Linked DNA regions of Rhodopseudomonas sp. BAL398. Each later gene encodes a partner of the first gene's protein in a complex. Links are inferred from orthologs where the notes say so. Each region holds a gene or a part of one and is shown on either strand. Other genes may lie near its edges.

What was found.
Region 2: the proteins of RBJ75_RS27385 (region 1) and RBJ75_RS25615 are in contact, whole or in part, in a solved structure (PDB 1A0O), measured with the Escherichia coli proteins. The link is inferred for Rhodopseudomonas sp. BAL398 from one-to-one orthologs.

The regions. Positions count from the first base shown.
Region 1 is NZ_CP133111.1:5,821,508-5,827,518, forward strand. What follows is about bases 2,087-5,065. They hold RBJ75_RS27385 (chemotaxis protein CheA), read left to right. Parts: upstream 2,087-2,523; coding sequence 2,524-4,608; downstream 4,609-5,065. Other genes in these bases: RBJ75_RS27375 (STAS domain-containing protein), read left to right, coding at 2,087-2,160; RBJ75_RS27380 (response regulator), read left to right, coding at 2,162-2,527; RBJ75_RS27390 (chemotaxis protein CheW), read left to right, coding at 4,598-5,065. In the rest of the region: RBJ75_RS27365 (ATP-binding protein), read right to left, coding at 1-1,173; RBJ75_RS27370 (hypothetical protein), read left to right, coding at 1,136-1,282; more of RBJ75_RS27375, read left to right, coding at 1,864-2,086; more of RBJ75_RS27390, read left to right, coding at 5,066-5,143; RBJ75_RS27395 (methyl-accepting chemotaxis protein), read left to right, coding at 5,197-6,011. UniProt on the Escherichia coli protein: Involved in the transmission of sensory signals from the chemoreceptors to the flagellar motors. CheA is autophosphorylated; it can transfer its phosphate group to either CheB or CheY.
Region 2 is NZ_CP133111.1:5,437,197-5,443,105, reverse strand. Bases 997-3,873 are described here. They hold RBJ75_RS25615 (response regulator), read right to left. Parts: upstream 2,695-3,873; coding sequence 2,299-2,694; downstream 997-2,298. Other genes in these bases: RBJ75_RS25610 (23S rRNA (adenine(2030)-N(6))-methyltransferase RlmJ), read left to right, coding at 3,024-3,873; RBJ75_RS25620 (TIGR01459 family HAD-type hydrolase), read left to right, coding at 1,185-2,039; RBJ75_RS25625 (EAL domain-containing protein), read left to right, coding at 997-1,172. Also shown: more of RBJ75_RS25625, read left to right, coding at 1-996; more of RBJ75_RS25610, read left to right, coding at 3,874-3,884; RBJ75_RS25605 (cold-shock protein), read left to right, coding at 4,179-4,391; RBJ75_RS25600 (class I SAM-dependent methyltransferase), read right to left, coding at 4,425-5,288; RBJ75_RS25595 (outer membrane protein), read right to left, coding at 5,411-5,909. UniProt on the Escherichia coli protein: Involved in the transmission of sensory signals from the chemoreceptors to the flagellar motors.

The DNA.
Region 1 (6,011 bases):
GATATGGCTCTGTCCGGTCGAATCGAGCGGCGCACGTCGATCGACCGGAATGTCAAAACTGCCACCGATCGCCTCGAGGTGCTGAATTAATTCGTCATGACTTGTTCCCGGTCCGACCTGCAAATCGTCGAGGCCGTAGAAGTCGCGGAATCGGGAATTGCAGATCACCAGCCTCATGTCGGCGTCGTACAGGCTTAGTCCCTGCGACATGTTGGTCAGGGCGGTATTGAGTCTTTGTCTGCCCAGCGCCAGCTTTTCCTCGGACAACTTGCGCTCGTGGGCCAGCCGCCGTCCGATCATCAGGAATATCGCGACGATCACCAGCGCCAGCAGGCCGGCGACCACCACCAGAAGCTTTGTTTGTTCCCGCCACTCCGTCAGCGCCGCGTCGGTCGTCGTTGTGGCAATGATGACGATCGGGAAGCTGCGTATCCTGCGCGAAGCTATCAGGCTATCCACGCCGTCTACCTGGGCTCTCCGTAACGTGGTCTCATGATCAGCGGTCGCCGCGGCCCTTCGGAAGTTGGCGCCGAGATTCTTGCCGACCAATTCGTCGATACGGGGAAAATGCGCGAGCAGATTGCCGTCGAGATGAGCCATCGTGACGGTCGTGCCGTTGCCTAATTGCAAGGTTTCTAGGAATTTTTCGAATTTGTAGATGTCGATACGTTTCGTCATGATCCCGAGAAAATCGCCATGGGCGTTGCGCAGACCGCGCGCCAGCAGCGCGATGGGCTTGCGCGTGAGGCGGCTGCGAAGAGCCTCCACCAATGTCGTCTCCGATGTGGAGTTCGTTTTGAACGCGCTGAAATAGCCGCGATCCGCGACGTTGATCACGGGAAGCGGGCCGCTTTCCGATATATTGATCATCGTGCCATCTGAATCGAACAGGACAATGACATCTGATCCGGATTTCCCAGCCTCGGTCCTCAGCAATTGCTGCGTATCGGCACCTGAAAGTCGTCGCCGGAATTCTTCGGGTGAAGCAATGTCGGAAATCCGCAATCGCACGCTGAGCAATTCCTGGCCACCGACATAATCATCGAACTGCTGATCAAAATGGCTGGCCAGCAGCGAAACGGTGTTGCCAAGTTCGCGTTGATGGTCGGAAATCTCCCGTTGTCGAAAGGTGTCGATGACGAAGGTGGTGCTGATTGTCAAAACGGCGATCATCAACGCGCCGCTCAGGATGATCCACAGGAACTTGCCGCCCGGCGTGGCCGGTAGCGCGGCGGGCGCCGCGATGCTGGTTTCCGCGATCGACTCCGATTCTGTGCTTTGATGTGACTGCGACAAATCGTGTACTCCGCTCCGCTGCCCTCTCGATGACGGAGATAACCGAATATTGCGTTATTATCCGCGGAAATGATCCGTTAGGAGGTGTTTTCGCGGGTGAATCGAATGTGCCCCGTATCAGTACGAGGCGTCAGCGATCGGGAGCGGATGACTCGTGGGGATGCAAGCCCGAATGTCAGCACGGGGGAATCGTCGCTACGATCCGATTCGTCAATGAGTCAGATGTGGCCGACGGCTTGATACGTAGTAATACGTGATCTGGTCTATCTGACGGTTGATGAGATTGCGGAATCCGAATTGTTGAATCGCGATAAATGTAACGGACTACGTGCTCGTAGTTGTACGATCAACGAAGTTAACTACTCGCCAACAAGTTCGGGCCAGATTGCGATCTCGATAATCAGCGCCACTCGTCTGCATTGCGGCCAGTGTCGATAACGGATGAGGCGCCCCATCACACGTGCCGCGTGAAAGGAATGGCGCTCAGCGATTTCTCGCAGGCGGCAAATCTTCGTCGGCTGCGGGCAGGTGAGGCAGACGAGCGTAATTGGGCAAGGGGCAATCGTCGTGACAATTTTTTCCTCTCCAGATTCGGATGCGAAATGCCTGCCGCAAATGCTCGATCTGCCGCAGGCCAATGGTCTGAGGGACGACCTGATCCAATTGCTGGCGCAGGGCGCCGTGGTGCTGGATGCCGCCGCGGTCGAACGGATGTCGACGCCCTCCGTGCAAGTGTTGCTGGCGGCCGGGCGCGCCGCCGACGCAGCCGGATCGGAATTGCAGATCGTCAACGCCTCCGAGGCGTTTCGAGCGGCGATCGACGATCTCGGGTTGCGAGCCGAATTCAAGAATTGGGTGATGTGAAATGGCGAAGCGAATACTGACGGTCGACGACTCCAAGACCATGCGGGACATGGTGGCGTTCACCCTGAAAAGAGCCGGATTTGATGTCGCCGAGGCCGAGGACGGCAAGGCCGCGCTGGTGGTGCTTGGCGCATCCAAATTCGACCTGATCATCACCGATCTCAACATGCCGAACATGGACGGCATCTCGTTGATCAAGAACGTGCGGGCGGCCTCGTCGCATCGCGCGGTCCCGATCCTGATCCTGACCACGGAAAGCGACGGGACCAAGAAGGCCGACGGCAAGGCCGCCGGCGCGACCGGCTGGCTGGTCAAGCCGTTCAGCCCGGAAAAATTGATCGAACTGGTTCAACGCGTATGTCCATGAACCAGGAAGGCGAGGGATATCCGCTCGCGCAGTTTCGCAAGACCTATTTCGAGGAATGCACCGAACTGCTCGATGCGTTGCAGACGAATCTCGATCTGCTCTCGAACGGCAGCGGCGATGCCGAGATTTTGCACGCCATCTTCCGTTCGGTTCATTCGATCAAGGGCGGTGCCGGTGCGTTCGGCTTCGCCGAGCTGGTCGCGTTCTCCCATGTCTTCGAGAGCCTGCTCGACGCCATGCGCGAGCAGAAGGTGTCGTCGGGGCCGGAGATCGTGCAGCTGCTGCTGCGCGCCAGCGATGCGCTCGCCGATATCGTCAACGCCGCGCGGACCGAGCAGGCGCTGGACGCCGGTTTCGGTGCCGAGATCGTCGCCGCGATGGAAGAGGTGCTGGCGGGCGCGGGGGATGGTCCGGCCGAAACCGATGGAGCGCCACCGCTCGACGCAGGCGGCCCCGAAGTCACCGGCGAGCGGCGTTATCGGATCGCTTTCACGCCTCACACCGAAATGCTGCAGAAGGCCAACGAGCCGCTGTTGCTGGTGCGGCAATTGCGCCGACTCGGCGGCGTCAGTGTCGAGGTCGATTGTTCGTGCGTGCCGGTGCTTGCGGCGCTCGACCCGGAGGCTGCCTATCTGAGCTGGACGTTCATTCTCGACACCGGCGCGCCGCAGAGCGCCATTCACGAAGTATTCGAATTCGTCGAGGACGATTGCGAGCTGCAGGTGACGCCGCTCGACGTCGAGGCGCCGGCGCCGGCCGCGGCCGCCGCGCCGCCGGTGGGCCCGGTCGCGGCGGTTGCCGTCAAGGTCGCCGAGCCCGCCGCCGCGGCGCCGACGGCGACGCAATCGATCCGCGTGGATGTCGACAAGGTCGACCGGCTGGTCAATCTGGTCGGCGAACTGGTCATCACCCAGGCGATGCTCACCGAGCAGGGCACGCTGCTGCCGGCCGATCACTATCCGGCTTTGATCCAGGGCATCGAGGCGCTGGCGCAAAGCGCGCGCGAATTGCAGGAAAGCGTGATGGCGATCCGCGCCCAGCCGGTCAAATCGGTGTTCGCCCGGATGCCGCGGGTGGTGCGCGATCTCGCAGCCACGCTCGGCAAAGAGGTGCGCATCGTCACCGCCGGGGAAATGACCGAAATCGACAAGACCGTCATCGAGCAGCTCAACGATCCGCTGACGCATATGATCCGCAACGCGCTCGATCACGGCATCGAGGGGCCGGATGACCGGGTCGCGGCCGGCAAGCCGCGCCAGGGCACCATTCATCTGTCGGCCGCGCAACGCAGCGGGCGCATCGTCATCGAGGTCTCGGACGACGGCCGCGGCATCAACCGCGAGAAGGTGCTGGCCAAGGCGCGGGATCGCGGCTTGGTGGCGCCCGGCGCGTCGCTCAGCGACGAGGAGGTCGACAATCTGATCTTCCTGCCGTCGTTTTCCACCGCCGAGGTGGTCTCGAATATTTCCGGCCGCGGCGTCGGCATGGATGTGGTCAAGCGCAACGTGCAGTCGCTCGGCGGCCGCATCACCGTGCATTCGCGGTTTGGCGCCGGCTCCCGCTTCACGCTGTCGCTGCCGCTGACGCTCGCCGTCGTCGACGGCATGGTGGTGTCGGTCGGCAAGGAGACCTTCATCATCCCGCTCACCGCGATCATCGAAAGCCTGCGCCCGCGACCGGCCGACATTCACCCGGTGGTCGGCCGCGGCGATGTGTTGGCGCTGCGCGGCGAGTATCTGCCGCTGATCCCGCTGCACAAATGCTTCGACGTCGCCGGGGCGATCGCCGATCCGTGCAGCGGCATCGTAATCGTGGTGCAAAGCGAAAGCGCCGGCCGCGTCGGCGTGATGGTCGACGAACTGCTCGGCCAGCAGCAGGTCGTAGTGAAGAGCCTGGAGGCCAATTACGACCCGGTCGACGGCATCAGCGGCGCCACCATCCTCGGCAACGGCCGGGTGGCGCTCATTTTGGACATCGCCCGGCTCCGCGAGATCGATGCCGAACCGCGACCCGAAAAGCCATCCCCCATTCACCCGGTCGCTATCAGCGCGCCGCGAGAGGAGATCACCCATGCAGCCTGATCAGACGTCGATCGCCGGTTTCGCTCAGGACGATCTCGATGCGCCGCCGGGTGGCGAGAATCGGCAGCAATTCATCACCTTCACGCTCGGAGCCGAGGAATACGGCATCGACATCATGGTGGTCCGCGAGATCAAGGGCTGGACCGACACCACGATGATTCCGAACGCGCCGGTTCATGTCCGCGGCGTGATCAATTTGCGCGGCGTCATCGTGCCGATCTTCGACCTGCGCGCGCGGTTCGGAGTCGGCCTCACCGTCCCCACCAGCATGCATGTGGTGATCATCGTCGCGGCCGGTACGCGGACCATCGGGCTGCTGGTCGATACCGTGTCCGACATCATCTCGATCGATCCGAAGGCGATCCGGCCGGTGCCCGAAATGGGACTCCCGACCGAGGATCAGTTCCTCGAAGGATTGGTGGCGATCGATAACCGGATGGTCACGCTGGTCTCGCTGGCTGGGCTTTTCGGGAATTCCGCCGAAGCCAGCAAGCGACACTTCAAGGGCGATGCCGCGACGTCGAAGGCCGCCTGATCCGAGCGTTCCAGTCAATTGAATCGCTATCCAAAACAATCGAGGACACCGTCATGATGCACGAATTGGACGCCCAGGACGATCTGGATGTGGCAAAGCCCGCGCCCGTCAAAGCCAGCAAGAAGAAGGCAAAGCCCGCCGCGGTGAGTTCAGCGACGCCATCGTCGGGCGCCGATCGCAAATGGCGCAGCATCGTCGATGCCATCAGCCGTTCGCAGGCCATGATCGAATTCGCGTTGGACGGCACGATCATGGAAGCCAATACCAACTTCCTCACCGTCTTTGGCTATGCGTTGGACGACATCAAGGGGCGGCATCATTCGATGCTGGTCGACCCGGCCTATCGCAGCAGTGCGGAATATCGCGCGTTCTGGGAAAAGCTCGGCCGCGGCGAGCACGATTCCGGCGAGTACAAGCGCATCGGCAATGGCGGCAAGGAAATCTGGCTCGAAGCGAGCTACAATCCATTCATGGGTGCCGACGGCAAGCCCATCGGTGTGGTGAAATACGCGACCGACATTACCCAGCGCGTGATCAAGAATGCCGATGTCAGTGGTCAGATCGCCGCGGTCAACAAGTCGCAGGCGGTGATCGAGTTCGGCCTCGACGGCACGATCCTGAAGGCCAACGATAACTTCCTGAACGCGGTCGGCTACGCGGCGGCGGAGCTGGTCGGTCAGCACCACTCGATGTTCGTCGATCCATTGTATCGCGGCAGTCCCGATTATCGCATGTTCTGGGACAAGCTCGGACGCGGCGAATATGATGCCGGCCAGTACAGGCGATTTGGCAAGGGCGGCCGGGAAATCTGGCTCGAGGCGAGCTACAACCCGATCCTCGGCCCCGACGGCAAGCCCTACAAGGTGGT
Region 2 (5,909 bases), 380 kb from region 1 along the record:
CCGCCAATTCGGCCAATCACGACCGCGTTCAGGCCGCGCTCAACGAAATCGACGAACTGGGCGGCCTGGTCAAGCAATTGGCGGTGTCGGTCGCCAACCATGAAGAGATGCTCGAAGCCGGCATCCCTGCCGCAAAGCCGGCTGCGGCCGAACCCGATAGGCCGGCGCAAGCAAGCGAGGCCATTGCCGCGCCGAGCGTCGGGCAGCCCGTCACAACTGCCGCCACAACTGCCGCCGCGCCGGCGCCCGCGCAGCGCGACGCGGCGCAATTGCTGGCCATCATCCGCAACGCGGTCGAGGCCAATCGCATCGATATCTATCTGCAACCGACGGTAACGCTGCCGCAACGCAAGGTGCGGTTCTACGAGGCGGTGACCCGGCTGCGCGACGACGGCAATCTGGTCGTCACCGCGGATGAATTCATCCCGACCGCGCAATCGGCCGGGCTGATGGGGCAGATCGACCATGCGGTGATGCTGCGTTGCATGCAGGTGTTGCGCCGGCTGATGGTCCGCAACAAGGAAGTCGGGGTGTTCTGCAACGTCGCCGCGACCACGCTGGCCGACCCCGACGGGTTTGCCCAGTGCCTGGATTTTCTGGAGGCCAACCGCGCGCTGGCGTCGTCCTTCGTCCTCGAATTCAAGCAGTCCATGTTCCGCAACCTCGGCCCCGCGGAGGTCGAGCATCTGGCGGCGCTGGCGCAGCGCGGCTACCGCTTCTCGATCGACCACGTCACCGATCTGCGCATCGATCCGCGCGAACTGGCCGATCGTGGCGTGCGTTACATCAAGGTGCCGGCGATGCTGCTGCTCGATCCGCGCGAATATCCGGCCTCCGACATTCATCCGGCCGACTTGTCCGATCTGCTCGGCCGCTTCGGCATCGACCTGATCGCCGAGCGGATCGAGGGCGAGCGCGCGGTGGTCGATCTGCTTGACTACGATGTGCGCTTTGGGCAGGGGTTCTTGTTCGCGGCGCCGCGCCCGTTGCGGCCCGAAGCCGCGCCCGCCTCAGCGGCCGCCCCCAACATCTCACAACCGGATTCCCGAGCCCCCCATCATGACGCAGGCAAGCCCCCGCAGATCGAGTTCTCCCGGGAGGCCGGCCGGATCGATCCGCCCCGCCTCACCGGCAATGCCGCGCTGGCGCGCCGCGCGAGCGGCCCGGGCTGAGCGCTTGACGCCATGACCACACTGCGTTTTGTCGAACATTTGCGCGATCTGGTCGGCGGCGTCGACGTCGTGCTCAGCGATATCTGGGGCGTGGTTCATAACGGCCTCGAATCCTTTCCCGAGGCTTGCGCGGCGTTGCGCGCGGTCCGCGCCCAGGGCAGCACGGTGATCTTGATCACCAACGCGCCGCGGCCGGCGGATTCGGTGCAGCGGCAATTGCGCAAGCTGCAGGTGCCGGATGATTGCTACGACGCGATCGTCTCGTCCGGCGATCTCGCCCGCAACTTCATCGCCGACCATCCCGGCCAGGCGGTGTTCTGGCTCGGTCCCGATCGCGACAATTCGATCCATCGCGGACTCGACATGGTGATGACGCCGCTGGACAAGGCCGACTACATCATCTGCACCGGCCCGTTCGACGACGAGACCGAATCGGCCGAGGATTATCGCCAGATGATGGGCGAGGCGCTGGCGCGCAAATTGACGCTGGTCTGCGCCAATCCCGATATCGTGGTGGAGCGCGGCGACCGTCTGATCTATTGCGCCGGCGCGATCGCCGAATTGTATCGCGAACTCGGCGGCGAGGTGATTTTCTACGGCAAGCCGCACCGGCCGATCTATGATCGGGCGATGGCGATCGCGCGATCCTGCCGCAAGGCCGCGACGCCGGTCGAGCGCGTGCTGGCGATCGGCGATTCGGTGCGCACCGACCTGACCGGCGCCCAAGGCTTCGGGATCGACTGCCTGTTCGTCACCCGCGGCATCCACGCCGACGCCTTTGCGGGCATCGATCAGTTGGATTCCGTGGCGGTGAAGGAATTGTTCGGGCATCCGCCGCTGGCGCTGACCCGCGAGCTGCGCTGGTAGAAACGCGGCTGGACGTCATCCTGAGAGTTTGACTCAAAAGCCGATCAACGAAACCAGGCCTTCAACGTCGTCATTGCGAGGAGCGAAGCGACGAAGCAATCCAGTCTGCGCCTGGCGCCCCTGGATTGCGTCGCTGGCGGACGGCGCTGCGCGCCGCCCTGCGCTCGCAATGACGAAATCAAGCGGGGTTCTATCAGTTTCTTTTCGGCCGGCCGTGAAGCACGCCGCCGGGCGTGTGGCCCGGTCGCGAAGCCCGGCGTTAGGCCGGGACGTGATCCGGGAACACGGCGTCGATCTTGGTCTTCAGCGTCGCGGCATTGAACGGCTTGACGATGTAATTGTTCACGCCGGCCTTCTTGGCCGCGATCACGTTCTCGGTCTTGGATTCGGCGGTGATCATGATGAATTTGGTCATCGCCAGATTGGGATCGGCGCGGACCTCCTTGAGCAGGTCGTAACCCGTCATCGGCTCCATGTTCCAGTCCGAGATCACCAGCCCGTATTTCTTCACCCGCATCTTTTCCAGCGCCGCCGAGCCGTCGCTGGCATCGTCGATATGCTCGAAACCGATCTGCTTGAGAAGATTGCGAATGATACGGATCATGGTGTTGTAGTCGTCGACCACCAGCACCGACATCGTTAGATCAACCGCCATCTTCAACTCCCATAGCCCACCGCGCGGGTGCACCGAAATATCGATCTTCCGGCCACGACCGGGTCGCCCGAAACAGCGCGGGCAACAGCCCGCCGGCTTTCCGGTCGACCATGAGTAGCACCGGTGGTTAAACAGCCCGTTAATCTTGCCGCGCCGCCGCGCCGTGGCGCTGTGGCTATGGAGGGGCATTTTCCCACAATCGGCATTTTTAGGAAATTTGCGGCGGTTCGGCGGCCTCGTGCTCCTACTGGGCCAGGCTGGCCGGCGATTCGACCACGGCGGGCCGCTCAGGCGTGGCGGTGCCCGCCGCGGCCTGCTAGTGCTTGGCGATGAATTATCGCCACGCCTTCCACGCCGGCGGCTTTGCCGACGTCATCAAACATCTCGTGCTGGTTCGGATCCTGACCTATTTGCAGGACAAACCGGCGCCGTTTCGGGTGATCGACACCCATGCGGGCGCCGGAATTTACGATCTGACCGGCGAGGAATCCCAGCGCAGCGGCGAATGGCTCACCGGCATCGCCCGGCTGATGCAGGCGCGGCTGTCCGAGAAGGCCGCGCCGCTGGTGGCGCCCTATCTCGATATCGTCCGGGCCTTCAATCCGCAGCGCGGCCTCGCCGCCTATCCGGGGTCGCCGCTGATCGCCCGCGCGCTGCTGCGGCCGCAGGACAGCCTGGTGGCCTGCGAAATCGAAAATGGCGCCCGCAAACGCCTTGTCGACGCGCTGCGCCGCGACACCCAGGCCCGGGTGGTCGATCTCGACGGCTGGGTGGCACTGCCGGCCTTCGTGCCGCCGAAGGAGCGCCGCGGCCTGGTGCTGATCGATCCGCCATTCGAGCGCAAGGACGAGTTCGAGCGGATGGCCGACGGTTTTAGCGCGGCCTATGCGAAATGGCCGACCGGCAGCTATCTGCTGTGGTATCCGGTGAAAAGCCGCCGCGCCACCGACACCCTCGCCCGCCATGTCACCGAGATCGTCAGTTCGACCGGCGGTACCGGAAAATGCCTGCGCCTGGAGTTCAGCGTGGCGCCGCAGAGCGCCGAGGGCGGCCTCACCTCCGCCGGTGTCCTGGTGGTGAATCCGCCCTGGACGCTGGCCGGCGAGTTGAAGGCGATCCTGCCCGAGCTGGAAAAGCCGTTGGGCCAGGGCGGCGCGGGCCGCTTCCGGCTTGAACTGCCAAAACTTTAGCTACTTGCCGCGAAATTCAGCTACTTGTTTGCGAATCCCGGCTCGGTACGAAAAGTCGCATCAGGACCGTAGGCAATCCCGGCAAAACCGTATTATGCTTTAGTTCATTAGGACTGGCGTTACGTTCCGCTTCCGCGAATGGGGGCGGCGGAGTGACAAGGCCTTAAGGCGTATTTCCAAGGACCCGCGGCTCGCAGGTCTCGCTTGCATGGCCAAGCTTTCCGGCAGCGCAATGCCAGCTCGCGTCGATGCGCGGGCGCGCAGCGGCTAGCATTGCGGGGGAGGAGTTTCCGGATGGCGATGTCGGGAACGGTGAAGTTCTTCAATGGTGAACGCGGCTACGGCTTCATCAAGCCGGATGATGGCGGCCGCGACGTTTTCGTGCATATCACGGCGGTCGAGCGGGCCGGCTTGAAAGACCTGATCGAAGGTCAGCGCATCACTTTCGAGGTCGAACCCGACAAGAAGGGCAAAGGCCCCAAGGCGGTCAATCTGGTGGTGAGCTGATTGCCGGCCACGGCGCCGGTCGCCCTTGCAGGATCAGGCGCCCGCCATTGCATGCATGATGTGCGCGCCGCCGCCCGAACCTGCCCGCGCACGGCCCGGAAAAAACCGCGCCGCCAATTGCTCGGGTCCGAAATCCGCGACGCCATCAAATCCGAGTTGCGCCAGTCGGGCGCAAAGGATGTCGGTCTCGAAGTAGCTGTGGATCGGCTCGCCGAGTTCGGCAACCCGGTCCTTGAGCGCCTGCCGTGCTGTCTCCGCCGCGATGGCATCGCTGCCGGCGGGCGCGGCCCTCGACGCGCTCGGATTAACATAGTCGAAAACCACTTCGGCGCCGCCCGGCAGGCGGCCGATCAAACCGAGCGTCGCAAAGATCGCCTCCTCGGTCAGATATGGCACCACACCGAGCCAGCTGAAGAACGCCGGCTCGGCCGCCTTGAACCCGGCAGCGGCCAGCGCTTCGGAGAGACCGTCGCGTTCGAAATCGACCGGCACGAAACAGAGCATATCCGGCAACGCAATCGACGCATCGGCCAGCCGCTGTCGCTTCCAGATCTGGGTCTGCGGATGGTCGACCTCGAACACCCGCAAACCGTCGACCACGCGGCGATACGCGAAGGTATCGAGCCCGGCACCGAGCACGACCAATTGGCGCACACCGCGCTGCTCTGCCGCGGCCTTCAGCGCATCTTCGGCCAGCCGGCTACGCATCGCGATGAACCAGCGCAAGCGCTGCCGCCACGGGTCGGCCTCAGCGTCACGCATCAACTGCGCGGCATCGCCACCGAGGATCCGCACCGCAAGCGGATCGGAGAAAATCGCTCCATGGTCCAGGACCTGATGGGCGGCGCGAAGCCCGGCGGCGCCGAGTGCGGTTCGACTGGGTTGTCCGGGTTCCATTCCGCAATGTTAGAAGCCGGCCGAAGCCCTGTCCATCGCGTGGTCGATCACAAAAAAATCCCGGCCAAGCGGGCCGGGAGTTTTGGTGGTGCCGTTTTTTATCGCGAATATTTGGGTCGCGATTAGAAGTGATAGTTCACGCCGGCGCGAACCAGGCCGAACTCGTAGCCGTTGGGCATCCCGGTGATGCTGAACCGGCTGTTGGACAGATCGACATAGAGATATTCGACCTTGGCGCTCCAGTTCGGCGCGAAGCCGAATTCGGCGCCGACGCCCGCGGTCCAGCCGGCGGTGGTGTGGCTTTCCGACAGGCCGTAGGTCTCGCCGCGCACTTCGCCGAACGCCAGACCGGCGGTGCCGTAGAACAACACATTGGCGAAGGAATAGCCGACCCGGCCGCGCACGGTTCCGAACCACGGGTTGGAAAACTTCCAGGGCGCGAAGGTCTCTTCGGCGCCATTGGCCTGAATGTCGCCTTCGGCGCCGAACACCAGCGCGCCGGACTGCCAATTGTAACCGGCCTGAACGCCGCCGGCGAAGCCCGAGGGCTTGGTGGGGTTATTGGTGGTGTCGCCCCAATTGTAGCCGAGATTGCCGCCCAGATAGGGGCCGGCCCAGCTA